DNA from 3 places in the Alteromonas sp. ABV4_515 genome. Region 1 is predicted to be linked to each of the others. Evidence: predicted binding sites of a transcription regulator. Region 1 holds the regulator's gene; each other region holds the start of a gene.
The links. Region 1 encodes ArgR, which controls arginine synthesis, uptake and breakdown. Its sites were predicted from a motif close to ANTGAATANNTATTCANT; they were not measured.

Region 2: gltB (glutamate synthase large subunit) is a predicted target of ArgR. The motif match lies at 4,071-4,088, and genes of this name have one in related genera.
Region 3: ACXAGX_RS01450 (aspartate aminotransferase family protein) is a predicted target of ArgR. The motif match lies at 4,005-4,022, and genes of this name have one in related genera.

What each region holds. Positions count from the first base shown of each region.
Region 1 covers NZ_JBSWWZ010000001.1:109,223-116,438, forward strand. The annotation lists gene ACXAGX_RS00455 (TonB-dependent hemoglobin/transferrin/lactoferrin family receptor) at 1-1,109, shown strand, start outside; gene ACXAGX_RS00460 (PepSY-associated TM helix domain-containing protein) at 1,251-1,847, shown strand; gene ACXAGX_RS00465 (NADPH cytochrome P450 oxidoreductase family protein) at 1,875-3,173, shown strand; gene mdh (malate dehydrogenase) at 3,291-4,229, opposite strand; gene argR (transcriptional regulator ArgR) at 4,455-4,919, shown strand; gene ACXAGX_RS00480 (efflux RND transporter periplasmic adaptor subunit) at 5,162-6,334, shown strand; gene ACXAGX_RS00485 (efflux RND transporter permease subunit) at 6,334-7,216, shown strand, end outside.
Region 2 covers NZ_JBSWWZ010000002.1:232,651-239,866, forward strand. The annotation lists gene gltB (glutamate synthase large subunit) at 1-3,902, opposite strand, end outside; gene arcB (aerobic respiration two-component sensor histidine kinase ArcB) at 4,635-6,992, shown strand; gene ACXAGX_RS05370 (PH domain-containing protein) at 6,998-7,216, shown strand, end outside.
Region 3 covers NZ_JBSWWZ010000001.1:325,712-332,927, forward strand. The annotation lists gene rpe (ribulose-phosphate 3-epimerase) at 193-870, shown strand; gene trpS (tryptophan--tRNA ligase) at 900-1,910, shown strand; gene ACXAGX_RS01440 (anthranilate synthase component II) at 1,938-2,519, shown strand; gene ACXAGX_RS01445 (HDOD domain-containing protein) at 2,674-3,834, shown strand; gene ACXAGX_RS01450 (aspartate aminotransferase family protein) at 4,200-5,405, shown strand; gene astA (arginine N-succinyltransferase) at 5,430-6,467, shown strand; gene astD (succinylglutamate-semialdehyde dehydrogenase) at 6,483-7,216, shown strand, end outside.

The sequences.
Region 1 (7,216 bases):
CCACCGATACCATGGCTTTGAACGATGCAGTTAACCTGCACATTGGCGCGCGCTACGACAGAACAGAGTATGAGCCGGAGGTGTCTGAAAACTTCTCGGATCCTACCGGGCTAAGCGTTCAAGATGCCAGCTTCAATGCGCTGGTTGGTGAATTGGCACTGAGCTATACCGTTGCCGAGGGACATGAAATTCTGGCTAAAGTGAGCCAGGGCTACAAAGCCCCGACGCTACAGGAACTTTATTTCGGCACCAATTCTGGTGATGAGATTACTGACATTGTCACCGGCGACGTTTATCAGGATCTCGATGAGGTAGCGAATCCCGAACTAGACGCTGAACGCTCGACAAACTATGAAGTGAGCTATCAGGCAAACTTCGAACGTGGATATGTCAATATCACGGCTTTTAAAACCAATTACACCAACCGTATTCAGAGTGAAACTTTCTCCAACGCTTATGGCACTGACGTTACAACGCAATCTTGCAGCCCTTGGACAGGCGAATGTACGGTGTCGGTCGTGAGTGAAGATACTTACACTCAACCGCGTAACAGTGGCGAAATTGCCATTAAAGGTCTTGAGTTCAGCACTTTCTATATGTTGACCGACAACATTACCGCACAGTTCGCGTACTCCACCATATCCGGTGAGTATAAATCTGAATATGTACCGCTCAGTGAAGACAGCTTTGACTTCTACGACAGAGGCAACGACCTGGAGACACTGGCACCGGATGCGGCAACCTTGTCGTTAGGTTATCTGGCGACAGATCACAACTGGGGTGTAAAACTGCACGGTATGTATTCCGCCAAAATGGACAACAATGCCGACCAAAACAGTTTTGCATCGCTTAACAATGGCAGTGGCCCGTTCTTTTATCCTGGTAGCCTGACAACATTCGACCTCACCGCATTTTATCAAATCACAGATAATCTGAGACTGACGGCGGCGCTATACAACCTGACAGATAAAGAATATTACCGTTGGGGCGTAGTGAGAAACCTGCGTTCAGGTAACGGCGGATTCTTCTCAGGCGTTTCGGGTAATGGTTTCCAGCGTTTCTCAGAGCCTGGCAGAAATGGCAGCGTATATCTTACCTACGTATTCTGATAAAAAGGGTTAAACGCCCAACGACAGAGACTACTGGCCCACTTTGTGGGCCAGCTTTGCTTCAAAAAATAATAATTCGTATTATCATAACCAGATTATTCTGGTCGCCCCAGACTCCGTTTGTCCAAGTTGAGTAACATTATGCGATTTTCTCTAGGCAGCGCCCGCCAGTGGCACTGGATTTCTGCCGCAATCTGTATGGTCGGTATGCTTATGTTTGCCATCACCGGTATCACCTTAAATCATGCAGCCGATATAGATGCTGTTCCGCAACTAACCAACATAGAAAAAACGGTACCCGACGATCAACTCGCCTCACTCGATTCGTTGGAGGAAGGCCCGGTGATGCTGCCCCGCTCGCTGCGCAACTGGTTATCAGACAACGGCATCGCGCCCCCCTCAGATAAAGAAGGCGAATGGGATGGCGTGGAGCTTTACGTTTCCTGGCCCGGCCCTGGGCAAGATCACTGGCTGTCTATCGATGTAGAAATGGGCGAACTGGTTTATGAAGGCACTGACAGAGGATGGATTGCCTATTTCAACGACTTACATAAAGGCCGCAATACCGGCGGTGTGTGGTCGTGGTTCATTGATATATTCTCCGCGGTGGTGATTATCTTTACCATTACCGGTTTACAACTTTTGCTTAAGCAAGCTCCACATAAAGCCTCAACTTGGCCAGTCACCGCGCTAGGGTTACTTATTCCGGTATTCATCATGCTCGTTTTCATTCACTAGTAGATACACCAACAGGGAGTTTCCATTGTGACTGAATCACAACGTTTAATACTGGCTCTCGTGCTGGTTGCACTTTATCTGGTGTGGGTGGGATATTTATTCTGGCGTCATAAAGGCCGGTATTTATTTACTCATATCAGCGACAGTGAACTGTTAGTTGCCTACGCAAGCCAAACCGGGACTGCACAAGGTGTTGCAGAGGAACTGGCGAACAATCACCACACACAAGCCCGCCCGCTTTCCGCTATCACCTTAGAGAAGCTAGTTGAATATCAAAGGGCTATATTTGTAGTAAGTACTTACGGTCATGGAGAACCACCGGATAACGGCCGTTCATTTCTAAGACGATTAAACCAGGCTAACACCAGCTCAACCGATTTGTCGCACCTTGATTTTAATGTCATTGCATTGGGCGACAGCAAATATCCTCACTTTTGCGCGTTTGGAGAACAAATCGAAAAAGGGTTAAAAGCGCTGGGGGCAGTAGCATCAACGGCACTGGAAAAAAGGGACAGAAGTGACAGTACACTTACGCAAGATACGAGCGTGCAGACCGAATCTGAATTTGAGCAATTTACCCTGGTGAATCGCAGACAGCTTAATAACGATAGCACCCGACCATTATTTGAAATTGATTTACGACCGGCTAGTGACGCGTTTTCGTGGCACCCTGGCGACATTCTGGATATCTTGCCCGGCATTAATTCAGGCGATCAAGAGCAAGCCGCAGCCCGTAGCTACACCATCGCCTCGCTTCCTGAAGAGGGCATTGTGAAGCTCATTATCAGGCTGGTGATTAAACCGGATGGTGAATTGGGTAAAGCATCTGGCTGGGTTTCCCGTCAACTCGACATTGGATGCTCGGTTCGCGGTAAACTTCATCGGAATCCGTCTTGCTACCTTACTGAAGATGCAAAGCCTATTCTGCTGATTGGCGCAGGCAGTGGGCTCGCCGGCATTCGCTCTCAGTGGCTTCACGCGGCTAAACAGCCGTCCCGCCGCCTTTACGTCATTTATGGAGAGCGCGAGCCCGACAACGACGATGTACTTCCGAAAGTAATAGAGCCATCCATTCAACAAGCCCACGCAACAACGCTAAATCGCGTTTTTTCACGCTGTCAGGAACATCCTTCTTACGTACAGCAAAGCCTGAGCCTGCAAATGGCAAATCTGCAAGACGTGGTTGATAATGGTGGCCAGATTTATGTTTGCGGAAGCTATGCCGGAATGGGCGAAGGCATACATCACACGCTTAGCACTATGTTGGGTGAAGATACCGTCACCCAGCTTATCGATGCCCGCCGCTATCATCGCGATGTGTATTAACAAAACGATTCGTAGGGCCCGTTTTATCGATACCTAACCTGAATCACACAAAAGCCAAAAAACAAAAAGGCCGACTTAAACAGTCGGCCTTCAATAGATTTGCAATTCGTTTCGGTATTAGCCGTTTACGAATTCAACACCAATTTTGATGTCGCCACGCAGACCTTCCAGCATGTCGTCTTTCGCTTTTTGTTCGAAAGCGCTCAGCTCGCCGTAAGGCAGGATTTCTTCAACACCGTTTGCACCTAAACGTACAGGGTGTGAGAAGAATGCTGCGTCGTCGCTGTCGTCAGTTTGAACGTAGGTGTATTCAACCACGTTTTCGCCTTGCATAGCAGCAACCAGAGACAGACAGAAGCGTGCTGCAGCCTGACCCATAGACAGAGTCGCAGAACCGCCGCCAGCTTTGGCTTCAACAACCTCAGTACCCGCATTCTGGATACGTGTAGTCAGGCTAGCAACTTCTTCATCAGTGAAAGAAACACCTTCAACCTGGCTCAGCAGAGGCAGGATAGTAGTACCAGAGTGACCACCGATTACAGGAACGTGTACGCTTGATACGTCCAGGCCTTTCAGTTCAGCAACAAAAGTTTCTGCACGGATCACGTCCAGAGTAGTAACACCGAACAGTTTGTTCTTGTCGTAAACGCCTTTTGCTTTCAGCGTTTCAGCAGCGATAGCAACAGTGGTGTTTACTGGGTTAGTAATAATACCAACACAAGCAGAAGGACAGTGATCAGCAACGCCTTCGATCAGGTTCTTAACGATACCAGCATTAATGTTGAACAGGTCAGAACGGTCCATACCAGGCTTACGAGGAACACCAGCTGGAATAAGAACAACGTCACAACCGCTAAGCGCATCGCCCAGATCATCTTTACCATGACCGGTAACTTTCACCGCGGTGGGGATGTGGCTCAGGTCAACAGCAACACCAGGAACAACTGGCGCAACGTCATATAACGCTAATTCAGAACCTGCTGGCAATTGTGTTTTCAACAACAATGACAGCGCTTGACCAATACCACCGGCAGCACCTAACACGGCTACTTTCATACCATTTCTCCTATGGAATAGTTACTCGTCAAAAAAACGGAGCGTCACAGTAAATCAACGCGCGTAAAAACTCAATCACCCAATGGTCTTATGCATGCATATTGGGTATAAGCGGCAAGATTATGCATGATTTTGAATTAATATGCACAAATATTGCTTAAATGGAAAGACTACGGCACAATAATAGCGGTTTGTACCCTTAAACACCAAATATGACAGGTAAATATGGCTAATATAAAACAAGAAAAGATGATCAAAGCCTTCAAAGAAATTCTCAAAGACGAAAGTTTCGGCTCTCAAGGAGAAATCGTTGAAGCCCTGAAATCACAGGGTTTTGATAACATCAGCCAATCGAAAGTGTCACGTATGCTGAGTAAGTTTGGCGCGGTAAGAACGCGAAATGCCCGTGGTGATATGGTGTATTGTTTACCACCCGAACTTGGCATGCCTACAGCGAAAAGCCCGCTAAAACAGCTCGTGCTCGATATTGTACACAATAACGTGATGGTCATCATTCGAACCAGCCCGGGAGCGGCTCAGCTTATCGCAAGACTGCTGGACTCACTCAGCCAGAAAGACGGCGTGCTGGGCACCATTGCTGGTGACGACACCATTTTCATCGCGCCAGCCGATGTTACCCAAATTGAAGATCTCAGACAGCGAGTAGAAAACCTGTTCGATAACGTTTGATGAGCTTCACTACGTTAGCGTAATGACAAAAAGCACCATCTCCGGTGCTTTTTTGTTGCCCACTACTTCTTATTCGTGAAGACGCTAGGCATTTATTAGATTCATCCTATTTTTTTGACATTTTATCTGCTGCAAAACCGACGTTAACCCAGCCTTAACCCACCTTGTCGATACACTCGGCTCCATCAGACTGACGAAACCCCAAGATGTCGTCGGTCCCGGATTTAGACAAGGAACCTGCCATGAAAATCGCCGCAACACTCTGTGTTATAACCAGCTTGCTTACCCTTTCAGCTTGTAGTGACACCACACAAAGTCAACGTTCTGCGCCCCGCGCCACCGCCGTTAGCGCAATTACGATAGCCGCACAAACATTCCCAATTACCCGCACGCTGCAAGGTCGGGTTGTTGCACAACAAACCGCTCAGATTAGGCCACAGGTGGGCGGAGTACTCGAACAGCGTTTGTTTGAAGAAGGCAGTTTTGTAGAAAAAGGACAACTACTCTATCAGATTGACGATTCGACCTATCGCGCCAGCGTGAACGAAGCAAAAGCAGACTTGGTAAGCGCCAAAGCGTCTGTGGAGTCAACCCGGCTTATTGATGAGCGCTACCAGAACTTATTAAAAATAGAAGGCATTTCCCAACAGGATGCCGATAACGCCCATGCGGACTATCTGGTCGCGCAGGCCTCACTGGCGAAAGCCCAGGCAGCGCTGGATTCTGCCAACGTTAATCTTGCTTTCACCCGTATCACTGCCCCCATCAGTGGCCGTACGGGCATTTCTAATGTGACCGAAGGCGCATTACTGACTCAGGGGCAGGACACGGCGTTAACCACCATTCGCAAGCTCGACCCGATTTATATTGATATGACCGAAACCAGCGAAGGTGTACTTGCCCGCCGCGCCATGATGCAGCGGGATGGCGTAACATCTGGCTCCCGGGACGTGGTCGCCATGCTGGAAAACGATACCGAATATGACGAAACCGGATCTTTTACCATGCATGAAGTGGCTGTTGATGAAGCCACCGGCTCTATTACCTTGCGGGCAACGTTTCCTAATCCGGACGGCATTCTCATGCCTGGCATGTTTATCCGCACCAAAGTCACCGTGGCGGTAGACGAAAACGCGATTCTTGTACCCCAGCAAGCCGTGCAGTTTGACAATAAAGGCAATGCTTTTGCTTGGGTAGCTTCCGGGAATAAAGCAGTGAAAAGGCCGCTGACATTGCAGGAAGCCACCGGTAATAAATGGCTGACTGAGTCCGGCATCAAGGCCGGTGAAAAAGTGATAGTGGAAGGCATCGACGGTTTACAGGACGGTACAGACATCACCGTTACTGAAGTCACGCTGAACGAAGATGGCAGAGTGGCAGCGCCGAAAGCGAAAAATCAGGGAGGAAATGAGTAATGTTCGCCCGATTCTTCATCGACAGACCGGTTTTTGCCTGGGTCATTGCGATTATCATCATGCTTACGGGCGCTGCCTCTATCATGTCAATGCCAATTTCCCAGTATCCCGATATTGCACCTCCCACGGTCAATATCAGTGCAACTTATACCGGCGCTGACGCCGAAACAGTGGAAAACAGCGTTACACAGGTACTGGAACAGCAGCTTACTGGTCTTGACGGATTGTTGTATTTTTCTTCTACCAGTTCATCTGCCGGCAGTGCCAGCATCTCACTGACTTTTAAACAAGGAACAGACGCCGATTACGCGCAGGTCCAGGTTCAGAACAAAGTACAGCAAGTGAATTCCCGACTCCCCTCCTCTGTCCAATCACAAGGGGTCACGGTCACCAAATCTCAATCTGACATGCTATTAATTGCTTCCGTCTATGACGATTCCGATACTGACTCCGTGTTCGATATTTCAGACTATATTGCGTCGAACATGCAGGACACCATCGCGCGGGTAAGTGGTGTGGGTAATATTCGTGTATTCGGTTCGCAATACGCAATGCGGATCTGGCTGGACCCGGGCAAACTCGCGGGCTACGAGCTGATGCCTTCGGATATCACTTCAGCACTGGAAGCCCAGAATGTACAGGTGCCGGCAGGAAGTATTGGCGCGATGCCTTCAAATAATGAACAGGAACTGAATGCTACCGTCACCGCGCAGTCCATGTTGCAAACTGTAGATGATTTTAAAAATATCGTCATCAAGTCAGATTATGCCGGTACCGATGTCCGCCTTTCTCAGGTGGCGCGGGTAGAAATGGGCAGCGAAACATACAGTTCCGTTCCACGCATGGACGGTCATCCGGCATCCGGTATTGCTATCATGCTGG
Region 2 (7,216 bases), on a different contig from region 1:
CCCACGTAATCGTTGGCATCACCTTCGATACGCATGTGCAGACCACCTGCATTCCATACACCGAAGCTCTGACCGGCCGTACCCGTGAATTGAATCTCAACCGGTACATCTTCCATATCGTGGTTGCCGTGATGTTTAGCGATTTCGCCAGACAACATTGCGCCCACAGAACGGTCAGTGTTACGGATTGGATAGCTCAAACGGATACCTTTGCCGTCACGCACTGCTTCACGGGCATCGTCAAGCATCTTCGCGTTCAGAACACCTTTATCCAGCGGTTGGTTGGTGGTTTCTGAACAGAACAGACGGGTATGTTCACCTTCCACCGGCGTTGCCAGCAGCGGAGACAGATCCAGTTTATTTTGTTTCGCTGAAATACCGTCAATCATTTCCAGTAAATCAGTGCGGCCTACCAGTTCTTCGAACTTACGTACGCCAAGGGCTGCCATGAGTTCACGTACTTCCTGAGCAATAAACTTGAAGTAGTTCATTACCATTTCCGGTAAACCGATGAAGTGTTCATCACGCAGCTTTTGATCTTGAGTTGCAACACCTGTCGCACAGTTGTTCAGGTGGCAAATTCGCAGGTATTTACATCCCAGCGCAACCATTGGGCCCGTACCGAAACCGAAACTTTCTGCACCCAGACATGCCGCCTTGATGACGTCCAGACCGGTTTTCAGACCACCGTCAGTTTGTACACGTACTTTGTGACGTAGACCGTTTTCGATCAGCGCTTGCTGTGTTTCAGCCAGACCTAATTCGAACGGGCTACCCGCATACTTAACCGAGGTCAGTGGGCTTGCACCGGTACCACCATCGTAACCTGAGATGGTGATAAGGTCGGCATAGGCTTTCGCCACACCCGTTGCAATGGTGCCAACACCTGGCTCTGATACCAGTTTTACTGAAATCAGTGCAGTAGGGTTAACTTGCTTAAGGTCGAAAATAAGCTGTGCCAAATCCTCGATAGAATAAATATCGTGGTGTGGCGGCGGTGAAATCAGGGTTACACCAGGTACCGAGAAACGCAGTTGCGCAATGTACTTGTTAACCTTATCACCAGGTAGCTGACCACCTTCGCCTGGCTTCGCTCCCTGTGCCACTTTAATCTGAATAACGTTAGCGTTAACCAGGTAGTGCGGTGTTACACCAAAGCGACCAGAGGCCACCTGTTTAATTTTAGAGTTCTTTTCTGTACCAAAACGGGAAGGGTGTTCACCACCTTCGCCCGAGTTCGATTGACCGCCTAAACGGTTCATCGCAATCGCCAGCGCTTCGTGCGCTTCCGGGCTGAGTGCGCCGATAGACATTGCGGCGGTATCGAAGCGCGGAAACAGATTCTCCGGCCCTTCAACTTCGCTGATGTCGATAGCTTCGTTCGGTGAATTCAGTTTCAGCAAGTCGCGGAAGTGCGAAGGTGCACGTTCGTTAACATGCTTTGCATAAACCTGATAATCGCTGTATTCACCGGATACCACCGCCGTTTGCAGTGTTTTCACCACATCCGGGTTATAAGCGTGATATTCACCATCGTGAACATACTTCAGCAGACCACCATGGGACATAGGCTTACGTTTCAGCCATGCCACACGGGCAAGGTTGATCGCATCCTGTTCGAAGTCGTCGAAACCGGCGCCCTGAATGCGCGATGGCACACCGTTAAAGCACAGATTAACCACTTCCTGATTAATACCAATGGCTTCAAACAGTTTCGCACTGCGGTAACTCGCCACGGTGCTGATGCCCATTTTAGACATGATTTTGTACAGACCTTTGTTGATACCCTTACGGTAGTTCAACACAGCATCTTTAACGCTGCAGGTCAGCTCGCCTTTTTCGCACAGTTGTTCAATGGTCTCGTAGGCCAGGAACGGATAAACCGCGGTGGCGCCAAGACCGATAAGCACAGCAAAGTGATGGGGGTCGCGGGCAGAAGCGGTTTCTACCACCACGTTAGCATCACAGCGCAGCGCTTTTTCTACCAGACGACGGTGAACCGCACCGGTAGCCATGGCCGCTGGAATGGTCAGTCGATCTTTCTTGATGTTGCGATCAGACAGAATAACGAAAGCGGCGCGTTTCTGTTTAACCAGATACTCCACTTCGTTACAGATGCGCTCGATAGCCTTACGCAGACCTTCTTCCTGCTTATATTGCAGGTCGACTTTCTCTGAATAGTAGTTATCCGGATTAAACTCACGCAGCTGTTTCAGGTCGGTGTAAACCAGCACCGGCGATGAGAACAATACGCGGTCGGCGTAACCCGAGGTTTCGCTGAATACGTTCTGCTCACGACCGATACAGGTGGCCAGCGACATAACGTGGTTCTCACGCAGCGGATCGATGGGCGGGTTAGTCACCTGCGCGAACTGCTGACGGAAGTAGTCATAAACGGTACGGGATTTAGAAGACAGGACGGCCATCGGGGTATCGTCACCCATAGAGCCTACAGCTTCCTGACCATCTTTCGCCAGAACCTTAACAACCTGCTGGATTTCTTCGTAGCTGTAGTTAAACAGCTTGTGATACACCGCCAGGGTGTCGTCATCAAACACCCGCTTACCCAGCAGGGATGAGTCCATCTGGTCGATAGGCGTTAAATGACGGATGTGCTTATCAAGCCACTCGCGATATGGGTGACGGTCTTTTAAATCGGCATCAATTTCGTTAGAGCGCCAGATTTTACCGTTGTAGGTGTCCACCGCAAGCATTTCGCCCGGGCCTACACGGCCTTTTTCTACCACATCAGCTTCACTGTAATCCCAGATACCCACTTCGGATGCCAGGGTAATGAAGCCATTTTTGGTGATCACATAACGCGCCGGACGCAGACCATTACGGTCGAGGTTACAGGCAACGTGACGACCATTGGTCAGTACGATACCGGCAGGGCCATCCCACGGCTCCATGTGCATGGAGTTGAATTCGTAGAATGCACGCAGGTTCTCATCCATGGTCTGGTTGTTCTGATACGCAGGCGGAACCAGCAGGCGCATAGCACGGAATAAATCCATACCACCGGCCAGGAACAGTTCCAGCATGTTATCCAGTGAAGACGAGTCAGAACCTTCTGTATTAACATAAGGCGCGGCGTCTTTCAGATCAGGAATTAACGGCGTAGAAAATTTACCGGTACGGGCCATTGCCCAGTCACGGTTACCTTTAATGGTATTAATTTCACCGTTATGTGCCAGGAAGCGGAAAGGCTGAGCCAGAGGCCACTTAGGCAGCGTATTGGTAGAAAAGCGCTGGTGGAAAACACAGATAGCACTTTTTAAGCGCTCATCGGCGAGATCTGCATAGAAGGCAGGCAGATCTTTAGGCATAACCAGGCCTTTATAAATCGTTACCAATCCTGACAGACAGGCAACATAGAAATCTTTGTCTTCTTCAAGACGTTTTTCGGCACGGCGGCGAACCATAAACAGACGACGCTCTACGTCGCGTTTACGCCATCCCGCAGGGGCGTTCACGAAAACCTGTTCGATTTGTGGTACACCGGTTAATGCCAGTTCACCCAGAATATCGTGATTTACCGGCACTTTACGCCAGCCAACAACGGTCAGGGTTTCTTTTTCCAGTTCCTCGTTGAGTACTTCTCTGGCAGCTTGTGCCAGCTCGTCATCCTGACTCAGAAAGATCATGCCTACTGCATATTTCTTACTCAGCTTCCAGCCGTTCTCATCGGCAATGGCCTTAAAAAAGGCATCTGGCTTTTGTAGCAGCAATCCACAGCCGTCACCGGTAACACCATCAGCGGCAATACCACCACGGTGCTGCATTCTGTCCAGGCCCTGGATAGCAGTCGTCACCAGTTCATGGCTGGCTTCCCCGTGAGTGTGGGCAATAAGACCAAAGCCACAGTTATCCCGGGAATCATTGGGATTATATAAACTCATCTTAAAACTCCTTCAACCTTCGACTGGACAAGGCATGTGTCGGATCGTCACCCGAGAAGGGCACGCATCTCAACAATATCGTGTAGACGTTAAATCAGAGCAGGAATAAACCATACTCCAAGCGTCTGTTTATGTCGTTAATTATTATTAGTAGGACGCCAGTCGTTATCCGCATTTTTATGCACTATTGCTTAGCGGGCCGTACAAAATACATACATTAGAATATAAAATCAAATGATAAAAATGACATGACGGCATCAATTTTACTTTTATTTAATAAAGCTGTTTTTTATCAGTTGCTTACGGTTTTAATTGGCCTGTTTGAATTTTGAGCTCGGCGCTCAAAAATCTACCGCTTTAGTACGTTTATACTAAAGTTTAACCCTGTCTACAGCTTTAAAATTGAATATTCATTCAGTTAATGTGGTTAATTATATGATTTTATCCGGTGTGGCTGAATGAATATCGTTTTGACGGATTTCTGAGGCTTCCGCACAAAAGTTGTATTTGTTTATTTAATATACGCGCCTGACGAGCGTTACGCAAAGTCAGCCGACGAATGTCGTCAAGTTGCTTCCTTTATATAGATGTGTCCTTCGATGATTATTATTGGCTAACAGGAAGTGCAACGCACAATTATGCACTCATAATTATGACACCTGTGGGTTTTACCTGCTGAAAGTGATATAAGTGCTTCAGGTTATAGTTTTAGTTATTTGTAGTACGGTTGCTATGCATCAAGACTCACCAAATGATTCCTGGGCGATAAAGTTTGCTCAGTTCATCAAACGTTTTGGCACGCTGAAGCTCAGCATGCTTTTTGTTGTGGTTACGCTGGTATTCACGTTGGGCGGTTCATACGTGATCCGTGTGGCGATGGGGAACGAGGTTCAGCCTGACGATTTTATTATCGCGGTAGTGCTGACCATGATGTCCGCCCCTTGGGTGCTTTACTTTCTTAGTGAGCTGGTAAAACAGTTAGAAACGTCTCGGGTTAATCTGAAAGAAGTGGTTAGCCAACTTGAGCGTCTACGCGAAGAAGATGTGTTTCTGAATCGAGAGTTGCAAAGCAACATTCGACAGCTCAATCATGAAATGGAACAGCGACGTAAGGCCCAGGATGATCGCGAAGCGGTATTCAAAGATCTCGAACGGGAAATTGAAGAAAAGTCGCATTCTGAGCAGCAAGCCAGGCATTTATCTACCTTATTACGCTCCATCATCGATGCATCACCGGACCTCATTTATTACCGCAATGAAGAAGGGCGTTTTGCCGGCTGTAACCGGATAGCAGAGATGCTCACCGGTAAAACCGAAGCCGAGCTGGTCGGTCTTACTCTGCACGACGTTTTCGAAGAAGAACTGGCTCGTCAGATTGTAGCCTCAGACCACGAAGTACTGGAAACCAATGAAAGTATGACCGAAGAACTGTGGTTACGGTTTGCTGATGACCGTCGTCGTTACTTCGAAATGAAACGGGTACCGTTCTTCGATAATGAAGGCAAACGTTTAGGTTTGCTGGCTTTCGGTCGTGATATGACCGAACGTAAGCAGGCAGAAAACGCCGCAGCCAAAGCCAGCACCGATAAAACCCGGTTTATTGCCACTATCTCTCACGAATTGCGTACACCGCTGAATGGCATCGTAGGGTTAAGTCGCATGCTGCGCGACACCGATCTCAGCGACGAGCAGTTCAGCTGGGTCAGTACTATTTATGCCAGTGCTATCACGTTGGGTAATATCTTTAACGACATTATTGACCTCGATAAGCTTGACCGCGACAAACTGGAACTCAGCCTTAAAACGGTTTCCCTGCGAGATTTCACCCAGGAACTGGCGAGTATCATTCGTTTGCTGGCTGCAGATAAGTCGCTGGAACTGATTACAGAGATTCAAGAGCCTCTGCCACAATTAGTGGAAGTGGATGGAACCCGGTTACGCCAAATTTTGTGGAACATTTTGTTTAATGCCGTGAAGTTTACGCAGAAGGGCAATGTGCGCTTGAGCGTGTCAGCCACAGAAGCTAAAGACGACATGACCATGGTGACATATGTGGTGGAAGATTCCGGTGTGGGTATTCCCGAGTCTGAAATCGACAAGATTTTCGCAATGTATTATCAGGTCGATCACCCTGACCACCAGTCGGCAACAGGTACCGGTATCGGTTTGGCCATCTGTAAGCAAATGGTTGATTTAATGGATGGTGATATCAGTGTAACCAGTCAAGTGGGTAAGGGCACCCGGTTTGAAATTACACTGCCATTACATATCTCCAAAGCGCCGATGCAGGTATCAAAACTGCTGGTAACAGATTTAAATATTCTGTTAGTGGAAGATATCGAACTGAACGTAATGGTAGCCAAAGCGCTGCTTGAAAAGCTCGGTCAAACTGTCGATGTGGCGATGACCGGCCAGGAAGCAATTGATAAAGCTCGTAACAACCATTACGACCTTATCCTGCTGGATATTCAGCTGCCTGATATGACTGGCTTTGATGTCGCCAATACCCTTCGCGACGAAGACTTAGTAATGGGGACTGCCATGGTGGCGCTCACCGCTAACGTGATTAAGAAGCGTGAAGAATATCTGCAGAACGGCATGGATGATGTTATTGCCAAGCCGATTAAGAAAAGTCGCGTGATTGAAGTATTCAATGCCCTGTTTACCGAACCGGCGGCACCACTGCATACCGAGGTGGAGAACAAGCCTAAAACGGACAACAGCAAAGCCTTATCGAACATTCTCGATATTGAGTTATTGCAAATGCTGGTGGATACCATTGGTGAAGACATGGTTCGTGCTAGCGTGAAAGTGTTCCAGGATAAAATGCCCGAGTACATGGAAATTCTGCAACTGAGTCTGAGTGCCGATGAAAAGTCTGAAGTCTGCTCACAGGCGCATAAGATTAAAGGCGCTGCGGGCTCGGTGGGGCTGTCCCGGGTGCAGCGAATTGCGAACCAGATCCAACAGGGCGACCATCCTGCGTGGTGGCAGAACGTGCATGACTGGGTGGAAGAACTACAAATGGCTGTGGCGCACGATATGAAAGCGCTGCACGAATGGCTTAATACACAGATGATTGAGGACTAGTCGTCATGACAACCATGGATGGTAGTGCTTTTTGTAATGGGCAGCTAGACACGGCCGCCTTACCATCGCTCGATAACCTTAACTACGAGCCGGTTTCTCCGGCTTATTGCAAAATGAATCTGATCATCACCACATTGATTTTCAGTATTCTACTTTTTATTGTCAGTGCTATCAGGTTTCAGCCTTTTGCTGAATTGCCTGAGGGCTTGCAACAAGCCTATCCA
Region 3 (7,216 bases), 220 kb from region 1:
TTGGTGCATAGACGCAGAATGTGCATTAGAACAGGCAAAAACTTCGGTAATTGACTGTGGGCAATCTAAGTCAATTGACTTAAATAGGCGTACGTTATAGCCAATACAGCGGGAAAACCGATGCACCACAAGACATCAGCATCGGCCCACGGTATCATTCAAACCGCTTCCTACCGTTTACAGGGTATCAACATGAAGAACTTCCTCATTGCTCCTTCTATTCTTTCAGCGAACTTTGCCAAACTGGGCGAAGATGTAGATGCAGTGCTCGCTGCTGGCGCGGACGTTGTGCATTTCGATGTCATGGACAACCACTATGTGCCCAACCTCTCATTTGGCCCGATGATCTGTGAAGCGTTGCGTAAACACGGTGTCACAGCCCCTATCGACGTACATCTAATGGTATCGCCAGTAGATGACCTTATTGAGAAGTTTGCTGATGCCGGTGCCAGCTACATTAGCTTTCATCCAGAAGCGTCGCAGCATATCGACCGCTCTTTGCAGCTCATCATAGATAAAGGCTGTGAACCAGGCCTGGTATTTAACCCGGCTACGCCGCTACATTATCTCGATCATGTTATAGACAAACTTCATCACATTCTTATCATGTCGGTGAATCCAGGTTTTGGTGGGCAAAAATTCATTCCATCTACCCTGGATAAAATCAGACAAGTAAAGCAGCGGATAGAAGAAAGTGGCAAAAATATCCGAATTGAAATTGACGGTGGGGTAAAAGTCGATAACATTCGTGCCATTGCCGAAGCGGGAGCAGATATGTTTGTTGCCGGTTCCGCCATTTTCAACGAACCCGATTACAAAGTTGTTATTGACCGCATGCGAGATGAACTGGCAGCAGCGCAAAACAACTAACACGCATTACAGCAGGTACAGGTAATAAAATGAGCAACAAACCAATCGTATTAAGCGGCTGTCAGCCATCAGGCCAACTTACCATCGGTAACTACATGGGCGCACTCAAGCAGTGGGTTTCTATGCAGGACGACCACGAGTGCTTATATATGCTGGTTGATTTGCACGCGATTACCGTGCGCCAGGAACCTGAAGCCCTGCGTGAGGCATGTTTAGATGGCCTTGCTCTGTATCTTGCTTGCGGCATCGATCCTGAAAAAAGCACGTTGTTCGTTCAGTCTCACGTACCAGAACATGCGCAGTTGGCGTGGATCTTAAACTGCTACACCCAAATGGGTGAATTAAATCGCATGACGCAGTTCAAAGATAAATCCGCCAAAAACGTCACCAACATCAATGCGGGCCTGTTCACCTACCCTGCACTCATGGCAGCCGATATCCTACTGTACCAGGCGAACCAGGTACCGGTTGGCGACGATCAGAAGCAGCATTTGGAACTGGCCCGAGACGTGGCGACCCGTATGAACAATATTTACGGTGACATGTTTGCCATTCCAGAACCTTTTATCCCCAAGTTCGGTGCGCGTATCATGAGCTTGCAGGAGCCGGCCAAGAAAATGTCTAAGTCGGACGACAACCCGAAAAATTTTATCGGTCTGCTGGAAGATCCGAAAAAACTGACCAAGAAAATTAAAAGTGCTGTTACCGATTCTGATGAACAGGCACGCATTTACTTCAACACCGAAGAAAAGCCAGGTGTTTCCAATCTACTTACTTTGCTGTCTCTCGCGACTGGGCGCTCTATCGACGAGTTGGTACCAGAATATGAAGACAAGATGTACGGGCATCTCAAAGGCGATGTCGCAGAAGCCGTAGTTTCACTGCTTGAGCCTGTGCAAACTCGCTTTAAAACGCTACGTGAAGACCGCGCTTATCTTGATGAAGTGATGAAAAAAGGCGCTGAGAAAGCCTCAGCCCGTGCAGCAGTTACACTGGATAAAGTGTACAACTCACTCGGCTTTTTACCGCGTCCGCGCTAAGCCACCTTTTACATACGGGATCAGCCAGTGTTGTTATTAATTGATAACTTCGATTCCTTTACCCACAACCTGGCCCGTTACTTTACGGAACTGGGCCAGGAAGTCAGTGTGGTGCGTAATGACGCCATCACACTGGCTCAGATCGAAGCAATATCTCCAGATTACCTTGTGCTATCGCCGGGTCCCTGCACGCCAGACGATGCCGGTATTACGTTAGCAGCCATCAAACACTTTGCCGGTAAAATTCCTATGCTCGGTGTTTGCTTAGGCCATCAATCTATCGGTCAGGTATTTGGCGGCACAGTAACCCGTGCAGACAAAGTCAGGCACGGAAAAACCTCACCACTTTATCATCGTGAAGGCGGGCTGTTTGAAGGACTGCCCCAAGGTTATGAAGTAACCCGTTACCACTCTCTGGTTATCGAACCATCTACACTGCCTGACACATTACAGGTTGATGCCTGGTGCGAGGGACAAAGCGGAAAACGAGAAATCATGGCCATAAGTCATCAATCGCTTCCGGTTTGGGGGGTGCAGTTTCACCCTGAATCGTTACTGACAGAACATGGGCATGCAGTGCTGCAACGCTTTTTATCTCTAGCTTCATAATTTATCTTGCATAAATCGCTCAAAAAGCTAAAAAAAAACGCTATATTGGTCGATAAATGGGTACGATTAGAGTTATAGGTTTGTTGTCATGCTCTCACACCCAATACCCGAGAACAGCAAAAGTTGGTCAAATATCCGTAGGAACTTACTTGCCGTGAATGAAAACTCCGACAGTCTCCCTCCTGTATCTGAACGGTTTGATAACCTGCTAATCGACGCTGCTCGTGTATCTGAAATGATGGGCCGCAGAAGTCCGGGTGAGGTTGCCTTTGCCCAGTCGGAGCAGGGTGATGCCAGACGACAGCTACTGCATGTTGAAAAAGTTGCCATTGAGAATAAGCAGCTACAGCAAAAAACCGAAGCCAGCCTTATTGACCGCGTAAATGCAGAAGTACACCAGCACGTTTTTGATCTTATTCGCGGCGAAATTGAAGACGCAGAAACCGTACTTTCATCGGTTCTCGGTTTAAGTGAAGATGTGGCACCTTTGCTGGATGTGCTCTCGGTTCGCGCAACATCCATAACCCGTATCGAGTCACACGCCAGTGCATTACCTTGGCTTTACGATGACTTAATGGCTATTGTTAACACGCCTAAATTCAGACGTAAGGATTCCCGAGGAAAAATCATTCCTGTGGAAACCATGCGCACCGCATTGAGTTTTATCGGTATTGAGAACCTCAGATTATTAATACCGGTATCGGTAATAAAACGAGCACTGCCTAAAATCACCGATCCTTACCCGGAAATTAAAACCCGGCTTTTAAAGTATGGCGAAGCCATTGGTTTATCCATGCGGGCGTTAGCTGACGATTACGGCGTGTCGCCGCACGAAGCTTTTACCATCGGTATCTTTTCCCAACTCGGGCGCAGCACTATTGCTCGGCTTTATTTCAAAGCCTTTGAGCAGGCAAAACTTTCACTGCTCAGAGAAGCTGAAATCGCCAGAAACGCACCACTGCACACCGCGATGCAGAAGGCGCAACCGTCGGCCAATTATCTTATTGCAATGCAAGAAGAACTCGCCCCAGCATTAACGGCTAAGCTCACCACAGCCATGGGTTTTAAGCGATTACGAATCGCACTGCCATTTACTGAAATTGCCGAACAAGATAAACACCCACATGACGTGACTGAACTGCTGAAAAAAGCCCAGGCTTACGCCTCTATCCGCATGTTACATCAGGGCAAATTCCTTGAGAAAAGTGAAATTCCGCTGGCACTGCACAAAACAGGTTTTGTTCGCAGCGAACGAGATGTTTTGAAGGTGACTGAGCTGTTCCAGCTTCCTCTCATCGATGAAGATAAGATTTGATAGTGCCTTTTTAGTCCAAATCTGCGCACTTTTTAGACAAAAGCGTTCCAGCATATAAAGTTTTTTAGTGGATATTCATTCAAGCCAGTGCGTATCCACAACCTATACTAAGCTCACCACGGCCGGTTTCTGTTAGCTTGTTAACAAATTGCATCTCTTTCTGCTTAGCCTCTGCATGCTTATGCACTTTTTATGCAAAATGAGCTAAACCCCTCTAAAAATAAGGCCTTGAGCGGAACCCGCCGAGGTTACAAAGTGTCTTATTAGTGGCATACTGATAAGCTAATTCGTACTTTTCGCATCCAGAACTGATTGGCATACAAGCTTGTTTGCACCGCGGATGCCCGATAAAAGAGGTAACAGTAATGAACGTAACTCGCGCAACCTTCGACGAGGTCATGGTCCCTAACTACAACCCAGCCAACATGGTGCCGGTACGTGGTGAAGGCTCCCGCGTGTGGGATCAGGAAGGCAATGAATACATCGATTTCGCAGGCGGCATTGCGGTAAATGTATTGGGCCACTGTCACCCTGCTCTTGTCGGTGCATTAACAGAACAGGGCAACAAACTCTGGCACCTGTCTAACGTTTTCACTAACGAACCCGCATTACGTTTGGCGAAGAAACTTACCGACGCTACATTTGCAGAGCGCGTTTATTTCGCGAACTCAGGCGCCGAATCCAACGAAGCGGCACTGAAACTGGCTCGCCGTTATGCGTTGGAAAAATTTGGTGAAGATAAGAACGAAATCATTGCGTTTAACCAAGGCTTCCACGGCCGTACGTTCTTTACCGTAACCGTTGGTGGTCAGGCAGCGTATTCGGATGGATTTGGTCCTAAGCCAGGCGCGGTTCTGCACTGTGACTACAATGATCTGGAAGCATTTGAAAAACTGATTTCTGAAAAAACCTGTGCGGTAATGATGGAGCCATTACAGGGCGAAGGCGGCATCATCTCTCCTGATGCAGACTTCGTTAAAGGCGTACGTGAATTGTGTGACAAGCACAATGCACTGCTGATTTTTGACGAAGTACAGTCGGGTGTAGGCCGTACAGGTCAGCTTTACGCTTACATGGGTCTGAATGTAACCCCTGATATTCTCACTACGGCGAAATCGCTAGGTGGCGGCTTCCCTATTGGCGCTATGCTGACAACGGCTGAAATTGCTGCGCATTTGAAAGCCGGTACTCACGGAAGTACCTATGGCGGTAACCCGCTGGCCTGTGCTGTTGCAGAAGCCGCACTCGACGTGGTGAATACCCCAGAAGTACTGAACGGTGTGGTTGAACGTGAGAATCTGTTCCGCGAATTACTGGGCGAAATCAACGACAAATATAACGTGTTCTCTGAAGTGCGTGGTAAAGGTCTGCTGTTAGGTGCCGCCCTTAATCAAGACTATGCAGGTCGTGCCCGTGACTTCCTGGTTGCCGCCACAAACGAAAAACTGATGTGTTTGGTTGCTGGTGCCAACGTGGTACGTTTCGCGCCTTCACTGATCATCACAGAAGAAGAGATCCGTGATGGTATGGCGCGCTTCGAACGTGCAGTTGCCAATGTAGTTAACGCCTGAATTTAGGCTTGCGAGTAAGCAACTATGCATATCATTCGCCCAATCAACAATAACGACTACGACGCGCTGAATAACATCGCTGTTGAATCCGGTATTGGTTTTACCTCCTTGCCGGTGAACGAAACGCTGCTGCGCAAAAAAATTGCGCGGGCTGAAAAAGCGTTCTCCGAGCAAGTTACCCAGCCCGGCAATCAGTCGTATCTGTTTGTGATGGAAGATACCGTCACCGGTACTGTTGTGGGTACCACCGGTATCGAAGCCGCGGTTGGACTGGATGACGCGTTCTACCACTACCATTTGGGTAAAGTGGTGCACGCCTCCCGGGAACTGAATATCCACAACACGGTGGATATTCTCTCTGTTTGTAACGACTACACCGGTGTGACAGAAATCTGCACCCTGTTCCTGCGCGAGCAGGCTCGGGGCGGCGTGAACGGCCGTTTTCTGTCTAAAGTTCGCTTTCTATTTATGATGGAGCACCGTGAGCGGTTCTCAGAAACCATCATTGCAGAAATGCGTGGAGTGAGTGACGAGGAAGGGAAATCGCCGTTCTGGGCGTGGCTCGAAGAGCATTTCTTCTCGCTGGACTTCCCTACCGCAGATTATCTTACCGGCATTGGCAATAAACGCTTTATTGCTGAACTCATGCCTAAATATCCTATTTACGTTAACTTACTTAGCAAAGAAGCCCAGGCAGTCATAGGTCAGGTTCATCAGAAAACCCGTCCTGCATTAATGCTGCTGGAAGAAGAAGGTTTCAGTTGCCGGGGTTACGTGGATATTTTTGATGCTGGCCCCACTGTGGAAGCTAACCTCAGTCATATTCGTACCGCTCAGATGAGCCGTAAACTGCCGATTGTCATCGATGATCAAGGTGCAGCTCAGGGCGGTCAAACTTGCTATATCATCAATACCTCTGTAGCTGATTTTCGCGCCGTTGCCACCGACTTGGCGGTTAGCGAAGATCGCGGTGTCGCCGTGATCTCACGATTAGCTGCAAAGGCACTTAATATAAACGAAGGCGACATGGTGCGATTCGCACCGGTCAGTTTTCGAGACTAACGACAGGACAATTTCATGCAAACTACGCACTTTATTAACGGTGAGTGGGTCGCTGGACTAGGCCACGCTCTGAAATCAATCGATCCAGCCAAAGATCAGGTTATCTGGGAAGGTCAGGCAGCCACGGCAGAGCAGGTAGATAATGCCATCGAAGCCGCCCGTAACGCACTGACCGACTGGTCATTCCGCAGTTTTGAAGAACGCCTGACTATCATTAAAAGATATGGTGAACTGCTGGCGGAACACAAGCTAGAATTAGCCAAGCTGATTGCCCGCGAAACCGGTAAGCCTGAGTGGGAAACAGCAACCGAAGTCGGCGCGATGACCGGCAAGATCGGTATTTCTGAGAAAGCCTATCACGACCGCACCGGTACGGTTGAAAACCCAATGCCAGTAGGTCAGGCATTTATCCGCCACAAGCCTCACGGTGTAGTCGCGGTATTTGGCCCTTATAACTTCCCTGGCCATCTGCCAAATGGTCACATTGTGCCTGCGCTCATGGCGGGTAACACCATCGTATTTAAACCTAGCGACCTTACTCCAGCCGTTGCTGAACTGATGGTTCAACTGTGGGAAAAAGCCGGTTTACCAGCAGGCGTACTGAACCTGGTTCAAGGTGAAGTAGAAACCGGTAAAGCACTGGCAACGCATGCGGGTATCGACGGTCTGTTCTTCACCGGTAGCTCGCGTACCGGTAAGATTTTGCACGAACAGTTTGCCGGTCACCCCGGTAAGATCCTGGCGCTGGA